Regions from separate parts of the Pseudomonas sp. nanlin1 genome, predicted to be linked through region 2. Evidence: predicted binding sites of a transcription regulator. Region 2 holds the regulator's gene; the other holds the start of a gene.
The links. The regulator FliA, encoded in region 2, starts transcription of late flagellar genes. The targets are predictions, from matches to a motif close to CTAAAGTTTNNNNNNNNNNNGCCGNTAA.
Positions count from the first base shown of each region.

Region 1: a site for FliA is predicted at 1,851-1,878, ahead of QCL65_RS04420 (methyl-accepting chemotaxis protein). Genes of this name have one in related genera too.

Region 1 covers NZ_CP124218.1:942,846-946,974, forward strand. Annotated here, with positions in the region: gene upp (uracil phosphoribosyltransferase) at 1-125, opposite strand, end outside; gene QCL65_RS04405 (hypoxanthine-guanine phosphoribosyltransferase) at 284-841, shown strand; gene QCL65_RS04410 (hypothetical protein) at 928-1,398, shown strand; gene QCL65_RS04415 (PA4642 family protein) at 1,465-1,752, shown strand; gene QCL65_RS04420 (methyl-accepting chemotaxis protein) at 1,921-3,549, shown strand; gene mqo (malate dehydrogenase (quinone)) at 3,635-4,129, opposite strand, start outside.
Region 2 covers NZ_CP124218.1:1,923,657-1,927,785, reverse strand. Annotated here, with positions in the region: gene QCL65_RS09080 (chemotaxis protein CheA) at 1-362, opposite strand, end outside; gene QCL65_RS09075 (protein phosphatase CheZ) at 459-1,247, opposite strand; gene cheY (chemotaxis response regulator CheY) at 1,267-1,641, opposite strand; gene fliA (RNA polymerase sigma factor FliA) at 1,845-2,594, opposite strand; gene fleN (flagellar synthesis regulator FleN) at 2,588-3,421, opposite strand; gene flhF (flagellar biosynthesis protein FlhF) at 3,540-4,129, opposite strand, start outside.

The sequences.
Region 1 (4,129 bases), 980 kb from region 2:
TCGTAGGTCAGCAGGGCGCCCACTTCCTGAGCGAGCTCGCGGAAGTTCTTGGTGCTGATGTCGGCGCGGCGCATAAGGCCGAGCTTGTGGCGGATCAGCGGGTGGCGGATCTCACGGATGGGCATGGGGATAACTCCGGCGGGCAAAAAAACGGGGCTAGATTAATCTATTCGTGGTGGCTGTCCTATAGACAGACTGCACGGTAGTCCAAAATGCTTGATCTGTTCCCGGCGGGTGCGTACCTTTGCCGGCTTTTCTGCAACCACCCCTATTGGAGCGCGCTATGTCCGCTGATCTCGAGCACATCCGTCAAGTCATGCGAGAGGCTGACTGCCTTTACCTCGAAGCGACCGTCGAGGCGGCCATTGCGCGTGTGGGCGAGCAGATCAATGCGCAACTGGCCGAGCGTAACCCGGTGGTGTTTTGTGTCATGAATGGCGGGCTGATTTTCGCCGGCAAACTGCTGACGCACCTGAACTTCCCTTTGGAAGCGTCCTACCTGCACGCCACCCGCTACCGTAACGAAACCCGCGGTGGCGACCTGTTCTGGAAAGCCAAGCCGGAAATATCCTTTATCGACCGCGATGTGTTGATCATCGACGATATCCTCGATGAAGGGCACACCCTCAGCGCGATCATCGATTTCTGCAAGCATGCTGGCGCCAGTGCGGTGCACACCGCTGTGTTGATCGATAAAGAACACGATCGTAAAGCCAGCCCAGACCTCAAGGCCGATTTCGTTGGCTTGCCCTGCGTCGACCGCTACATCTTTGGCTACGGTATGGACTACAAGGGTTACTGGCGCAATGCTGCAGGCATCTACGCCGTCAAAGGTTTGTAATATCTGCGGGCAGGCCAGCCGTTCGCGCGGTTGACTGTTCCCCTGGGTTGCCGGAGAGTGCTCGCCTGCCTATTTCGGAGCCTGCCATGCGCCTTCCCGTTACTGCCCTCGCCCTTGTGCTTAGCCTGCCGTTGGCCGCCGCGCCGATGCATGGGCAGTTCCTGCCGCCCGATGAGGCGGCGCTGCGCGAGGCGGCGCCTGAGCAGCAACAACTGTTGCAGGTGACCGAGTTTACCGCGGTCATGGGCAACCAGCGGCTCTCCAACCAGCAGCCGATCCCGGTTACCGCACCGTTATCGTTGTTACTCAAAGGCAAGCCGCTGAACAAGGGGGCTACCTTGAACCAGGTGTTCATCACCTTCGATGCCGAAAGCAAAAGCCTGAAAAAGCCCGTTTACGACGCGGCCAGCAAGACGTTGACCCTCAATTACCCGCTGGTGCAGTACCGAGTGATCCTCGACCTACTGCGCAATGACACGGTATACGTGCAGTTTCTGACCTACGCCAATGGGCATGTCTGGGCTGACCTACACACCGGTGCTGTACGCGCGCGTTGAGCCCGGCGCCTTGCCAGGGGTAAACTGCCCGCCCCGTGATATCGCCATTGCCAGTTGGAAACCGCCATGCGTAAAGATAAAAAACAGTTGATTGGTGACGAGATCGGCGACGCCCAGATCAAATTGTTTCTGGACTTCGAACCGGTAGACGCCACCTCGCCGTCGCTGCACAAGTTGATCAAAGCCTACCGCGGCCTGCGCGTGGACGATTTCGAGCGCTTCCTGGTTTTCTTCAAGGAGGCCGGCTACGACCTCGACGGTCGTGACGAGCAAGGCAACGACTTCGTTGCCCTAGTCCGCGATCAGCGTAATGCGCCTGAGTACATTGAGCTCATCGAGAAAGCTCGCGTCTGATATACCCGCCCTGGCTAGCCTGAACAATGCACCCCAGGGTGATCCGGATCCGGTGGGGGCTGGAAAAAGACCTTTCGTCCGTCTATTAAAGTGCCCACATCACGCGTTCAGGCGCGGAGCCGATAGCGATCTCAGTAGATGCCATAATTCCTCCTGAGATTCGCCATCATGAGCTTACGTAAACTCAACCTTGCGCCCCGTTCTGCCCTATGCTTCGGTTTTTTTTGTGCCTTGATCGTCGCATTGGGCGCTTTTGCCGTACGGCAAGCGTCGGTGCTGAATGAGGCTGAGAAAAAAGTCGAGACCAATATCGTTCCCAGTTTCAAGGTGCTGGGGGTGTTGGATCGGGAGTTTGTCAGCGTGCGTAACAGCAATAGCAAGTTGCGCAACGCCAGCGAAAGTGACGCCATCAGGGCTCAGAGTGAAGAAGACGCGCGCAAATCCCAAGCCCTGATCAAGCAGAACCTCGATGAGCTGTCCGGGTTGATTGTGACCCCGCAGGGGCGAGTGGCATTCGATGCGATGAAAGAAGCGGTCAGTGCTTTCGATGTGGTGCAGGCCAAGTACGTAGCATTGATCGTGGCCAAGGATTTTCCTGCTGCCATGGCGTACTCGGACCAGAGTGTCAGGGCGGCGTCCACGCAGGTGGCTGCCAATATCCAGAAACTCAAAGAGATCAATGACGCCAAGGCCAAAGCCGCTGGCGAAGACGCTGATCTGGCCTACAGTCAGACGCTCACCCTGGTTGTGGTGTTCGTGGCTATCGCGCTGCTCGCGACCCTGCTGGTGGCGTGGCTGTACACAAACAGTGTGATGGCCCCCATGCGTCACTCCCTCACGATTGCCGAGCGTATTGCCGCCAACGACTTCAGCCACGACGTCAAGCCTGATGCCGGTGATGAGATGGGCCGTTTGATTGGTGCTTTGGCCACGATGCAAAGCAACCTGCGCAGTACCATCATCCAGATCAGCGACTCTTCCACTCAACTGGCGGCCACCTCGGAAGAAATGCACGCCGTGACCGAGGACGCTTCTAAAGGTCTGCTGCGGCAGAACGACGAAATTGAAATGGCCGCTACGGCCGTCAACGAGATGAGTTCGGCGGTCGATGAGGTGGCCAGTAATGCCGCAGGGGCGTCGACCGCCGCTGCACAAACCAGCAAAACGGCAATGGCCGGGCGTGGCAAGGTGGATGAAACGGTCAGCGCGATCAACCTGATGGTCAGCAATGTGGAGTCTACCTCCACCAGCGTGCGCGGCTTGGCTGGTATGGCCACCGATATCAGCAAGGTGCTCGACGTGATCCGCGCGATCGCCCAGCAGACCAACTTATTGGCGCTGAACGCGGCCATCGAAGCGGCCCGTGCTGGTGAGGCAGGCCGTGGTTTCGCGGTGGTAGCGGACGAAGTACGGGCGTTGGCCCATCGCACTCAGCAGTCGACCAGCGAGATCGAGCAGATGATCTCAACCATCCAGACCGGTTCTAACGAAGCGGTGACCTCTATGGATCAGACCAGTCAACAAGCGGGCAAGACACTGGCCCTGGCACAATCGGCAGGCCTGGCCCTGCTCGAAATTACTGAGTCGATTGGGCATATCAACGACCGCAACGTACAGATCGCTACGGCTGCAGAAGAGCAATCTCAAGTGGCCAGGCAGGTCGATCGCAGCCTGGTGAGCATTCGCGACTTGTCCACACAGTCGGCAGCGGGCTCGCATCAGACGTCGGTGGCCAGCGGTGAATTGTCGAAGTTGGCGGTGGACCTGAACCATTTGGTGAAACGGTTTAAGGTTTGACGGGAACGTTAGAAGCTCGGGGGCAAACCCCCTCCTACGATTGTGCGTGACGTAGGAGGGGGCTTGCCCCCGATCTCTTCAACGATTAAACCGGCTCGAAGCGCGTAGCCTCGCTGTGCTGCTCGACCAGTTCCAGCCCTTCATCGCTCTTGGTGCGCACGCGATGGTATAGCTCGGCATCGGTCTCTAGCGCTTTTTCCCGCGCAGGGAAGATCTCTGCCAGTTTTGCTGTCCAGGCTTCGCTACGGTAGCGCTCGGGGAAGCAGCGTTCGAGCAGTTCGAGCATGATCGATACGGTGACCGATGCCCCCGGAGAGGCACCCAGCAGAGCGGCCAACGAACCATCGCGGGACGCCACCAGCTCGGTACCGAATTGCAGCACGCCGCCTTTCTTTGGGTCTTTCTTGATGATTTGCACGCGCTGGCCTGCAATCTCTAAACGCCAGTCCTCAGCCTTCGCCCCTGGGTAGAAACGCCGCAGCGATTCCAGGCGTTGCTCCATGGATTGGCGCACTTCGCTCATCAGGTACTTGGTGAGGTCCATGTTGTCACGGGCCACCGCCAGCATTGGGCCAATGTT
Region 2 (4,129 bases):
GCGAGCAGTTCGGGGGTGGCTGGGGTGACCTCAGTACGTTCACGGACCTGGCTGAACATGCTGTTGACCGCATCGAGTGCTTCGAGGATCACGTCCATCAGTTCCGAGTCGACGCGGCGTTCACCCTTGCGCAGGATGTCGAACACGTTTTCGGCAATGTGGCAGCACTCCACCAGCTCGTTGAGCTGGAGGAAGCCGGCGCCCCCTTTTACAGTGTGAAAACCGCGAAAAATTGCATTGAGCAGGTTCGCGTCATCTGGGCGGCTTTCCAGCTCGACCAGTTGCTCGGACAGTTGCTCAAGAATTTCGCCGGCCTCTACCAGGAAGTCCTGGAGGATTTCTTCGTCGGCGCCGAAGCTCATGTGGGTGCTCCCTGGGATTAGTTAACGGTCAACACAGTCTGGCGGTTCTGGCCGGAAAGCCCCTGAGCCACGTCAGCGGACTTTCCTGAAACCCTGTCAGAAACCCAGGCTGGATAGCAGATCGTCGACATCGTCCTGACCAGATACAACGTCTTCACGTTTATCGGCATGAATCTGCGGACCTTCACCCTTGGATGGATCTTTTTCTTTATCTTTTTCTGCAACGATCGCTTGGTGATCATGATCGATCCCCGCAAAGCGATCGACGTGGCTGGCCATGAGCACCAGCTTGAGCAGATTGCTTTCCACTTCAGTGACCAATTGCGTGACGCGCTTGATCACCTGGCCCGTAAGGTCTTGATAATCCTGCGCCAACAAAATGTCGTTGAGGTTGGCAGTCAGTTGGTGAGACTCAGTATCGCTGCGTTTGAGAAACTCGCTGATTTTAGGAGCCAGCAGGCGAAACTCGTTGGCGTCCATCTCGCGGCGCGTGAAGCGTTCCCAATCCAGGCTCAACGCTTTGGCATCGGTCGCAAGGGCCTCAGACACCGGCGTGCTCTGCTCCACCAGGTCCATGGTTCGGTTGGCTGCGTTCTCGGTGAGCCTGACCACGTACGACAGCCGCTCGGTGGCGTCAGTGATCTGCGACACCTCTTCGGCTTGAGGCATATGGGGGTCGATATGAAAGTTGACGATCGCGCTGTGCAACTCACGGGTCAGCTTACCGACTTCCTGATACAGGCCACGGTCGCGGGTCTGGTTGAGCTGATGAATAAGGTCTACTGCATCGCCGAAACGGCCTTTTTCAAGGCTGGACACGAGCTCAGTAGCGTGTCTTTTCAGGGTCGACTCGAAGTCGGCCAAAGATGAATCTTTATTGTCCATAGCGCCCCCGTGGCGGTCATCAGCTGTTGACGCGCTCGAAGATCTTGTCGATCTTCTCTTTGAGCACTTGGGCGGTGAAAGGCTTGACCACATAGCCGTTAACACCGGCCTGGGCCGCTTCGATGATCTGCTCACGCTTGGCTTCGGCGGTCACCATCAATACCGGCATGGTTTTCAGACGCTCGTCGGCACGGACCTGCTTGAGCAGTTCAATGCCGGTCATGCCAGGCATGTTCCAGTCGGTGACCAAAAAGTCGAAGTTACCGCTTTGCAACATTGGCAATGCAGTGATGCCGTCATCGGCTTCCGCCGTGTTGGTGAACCCCAGATCGCGCAAAAGGTTCTTGATGATCCGCCGCATCGTCGAGAAATCGTCAACGATGAGGATTTTCATGTTCTTGTCCAATTAGACCTCCAGCAGTCTTGAACGCACCCAGCCCCTGGGCACGCAATCAAATCGAATCCGTTTAACCAGTACAGCGACTGCCAAAGCAGGCTACTTCGTAGTGAGCCGGGCCAACACCCAGTGGTGTTTACCTGATCACCCCGGAGCGAGCCCGGTACAGATCCGCCCTCCCCCCAAACCCGCGTATTTCTCTACGATCTAGCCCGCCAGTCTTCCAACCGCCCGCGCAGACGCGCCGCGCATTGGCTGTGCAACTGGCTGACCCGTGACTCGCTGACACCCAGCACTTCACCGATTTCCTTGAGGTTCAGCTCCTGATCGTAGTACAGCGACAACACCAGCTTTTCCCGCTCGGGCAGGTTGGCAATGGCATCAGCCAGCGCCGCCTGGAAACGTTCGTCTTCCAGGTCCCGCGACGGCTCCAGCGATCCTGTAGCGCCATCCTCGTGCAGGCCTTCGTGTTCGCCGTCCTGCAACAGGTCGTCGAAACTGAATAGGCGGCTGCCCAGGGTGTCGTTCAAAATCGCGTAGTAATCATCCAGACTCAACTTGAGTTCGGCCGCAACTTCATGATCTTTAGCGTCACGGCCAGTTTTTGCTTCAATTGCCCGAATCGCGTCGCTGACCATTCGCGTGTTGCGGTGCACCGAACGCGGCGCCCAATCACCCTTGCGGACTTCATCGAGCATGGCGCCGCGGATACGGATACCTGCGTAGGTCTCGAAACTGGCGCCTTTGCTCGAGTCGTACTTGGTCGACACTTCTAGCAGGCCAATCATGCCGGCCTGGATCAAGTCCTCGACCTGCACGCTGGCGGGCAGACGTGCCAACAGGTGATAAGCAATACGCTTGACCAAGGGCGCGTAGCGCTCGATCAACTCGTATTGTTGCGATTCCCTAGAAGCCTTGCTGTACATACGGTATCCGCTAGCACTCATGATACTGGCCCCGCGCTGGTTTGCTGAACGAGCCGCTCGACGAAGAATTCGAGATGCCCCCTTGGGTTGGCAGGCAGTGGCCAAGTGTCGACTTTCTGCGCGATGGCCTTGAAGGCCAGGGCACATTTGGAGCGCGGAAACGCTTCATACACCGCGCGTTGTTTCTGTACCGCTTTGCGTACACATTCGTCGTAAGGCACCGCACCCACGTATTGCAGCGCGACATCGAGGAAACGGTCGGTCACCTTGGTCAGCTTGGCAAACAGGTTGCGCCCTTCCTGCGGGCTCTGCGCCATGTTGGCCAAGACCCGGAAACGGTTCATGCCGTAGTCCCGGTTGAGTAATTTGATCAGCGCGTAAGCATCGGTGATGGAGGTGGGCTCGTCGCACACCACCAGCAGCACTTCCTGCGCAGCGCGCACGAAGCTGACCACCGAGTCGCCAATACCGGCAGCGGTATCGATCACCAGTACGTCGAGGTTGTCACCGACGTCGCTGAAGGCCTGGATCAGCCCGGCATGCTGCGCCTGGGACAGATGCACCATGCTCTGGGTGCCTGAAGCCGCCGGGACGATGCGGATGCCACCTGGCCCCTGCAACATCACGTCGCGCAGCTCACAACGACCCTCTATGACGTCTGCCAACGTGCGCTTGGGCGTCAACCCCAAGAGCACATCGACGTTGGCCAGCCCCAGGTCGGCATCCAGCAACATGACCCTGCGGCCAAGCTCTGCCAGAGCCAGTGACAAGTTCACTGACACATTAGTCTTCCCGACGCCACCTTTGCCGCCGGTCACCGCGATCACCTGTACGGGATGCATGCTACCCATGTTCGTTCTTTACCTTGTCTAGACCGGGGCCACACGGAGGGCTGCACATTCGAACATCCGAATAAAGCGTGGCAGTCCATCGATGTAGGAAGATTGCAGTTTCTTGACGCTCATCACCTCAGCCCACCCGCTTATTCGGACTGTGGTAGAGATCAGCGAACATGTCGGCCATGGCCTCCTCGCTGGGCTCTTCCTGCATCTGCACACTGACCGCGCGACTGACCAACTGGTGGCGGCGCGGCAGGTGCAGGTCATCTGGGATACGTGGGCCATCCGTGAGATAGGCCACCGGAAGTCGATGACTGATCGCCAGGCTGAGCACTTCGCCCAGATTGGCGGTTTCGTCGAGTTTGGTCAGGATGCAACCAGCCAGACCGCAGCGCTTGTAGCTGTGGTAGGCGGCCTGGAGCACCTGCTTCTGGCTGGTGGTTGCCAATACCAGGTAATTGCGTGCGCGAATACCGCGCCCGGCCAGGCTTTCCAGTTGCATGCGCAGGGCCGGGTCGCTGGCTTGCAGGCCTGCCGTGTCGATCAATACGACGCGCTTGCGCAGCAGTGGTTCCAGGGCCTGGACCAGGGATTGGCCTGGGTCGACCTGGGTCACCGAAACATTGAGGATACGGCCGAGGGTCTTGAGCTGTTCCTGGGCACCGATACGGAAGCTGTCCATGCTCACCAGGGCAACGCTCTGGGCGCCGTACTTGAGCA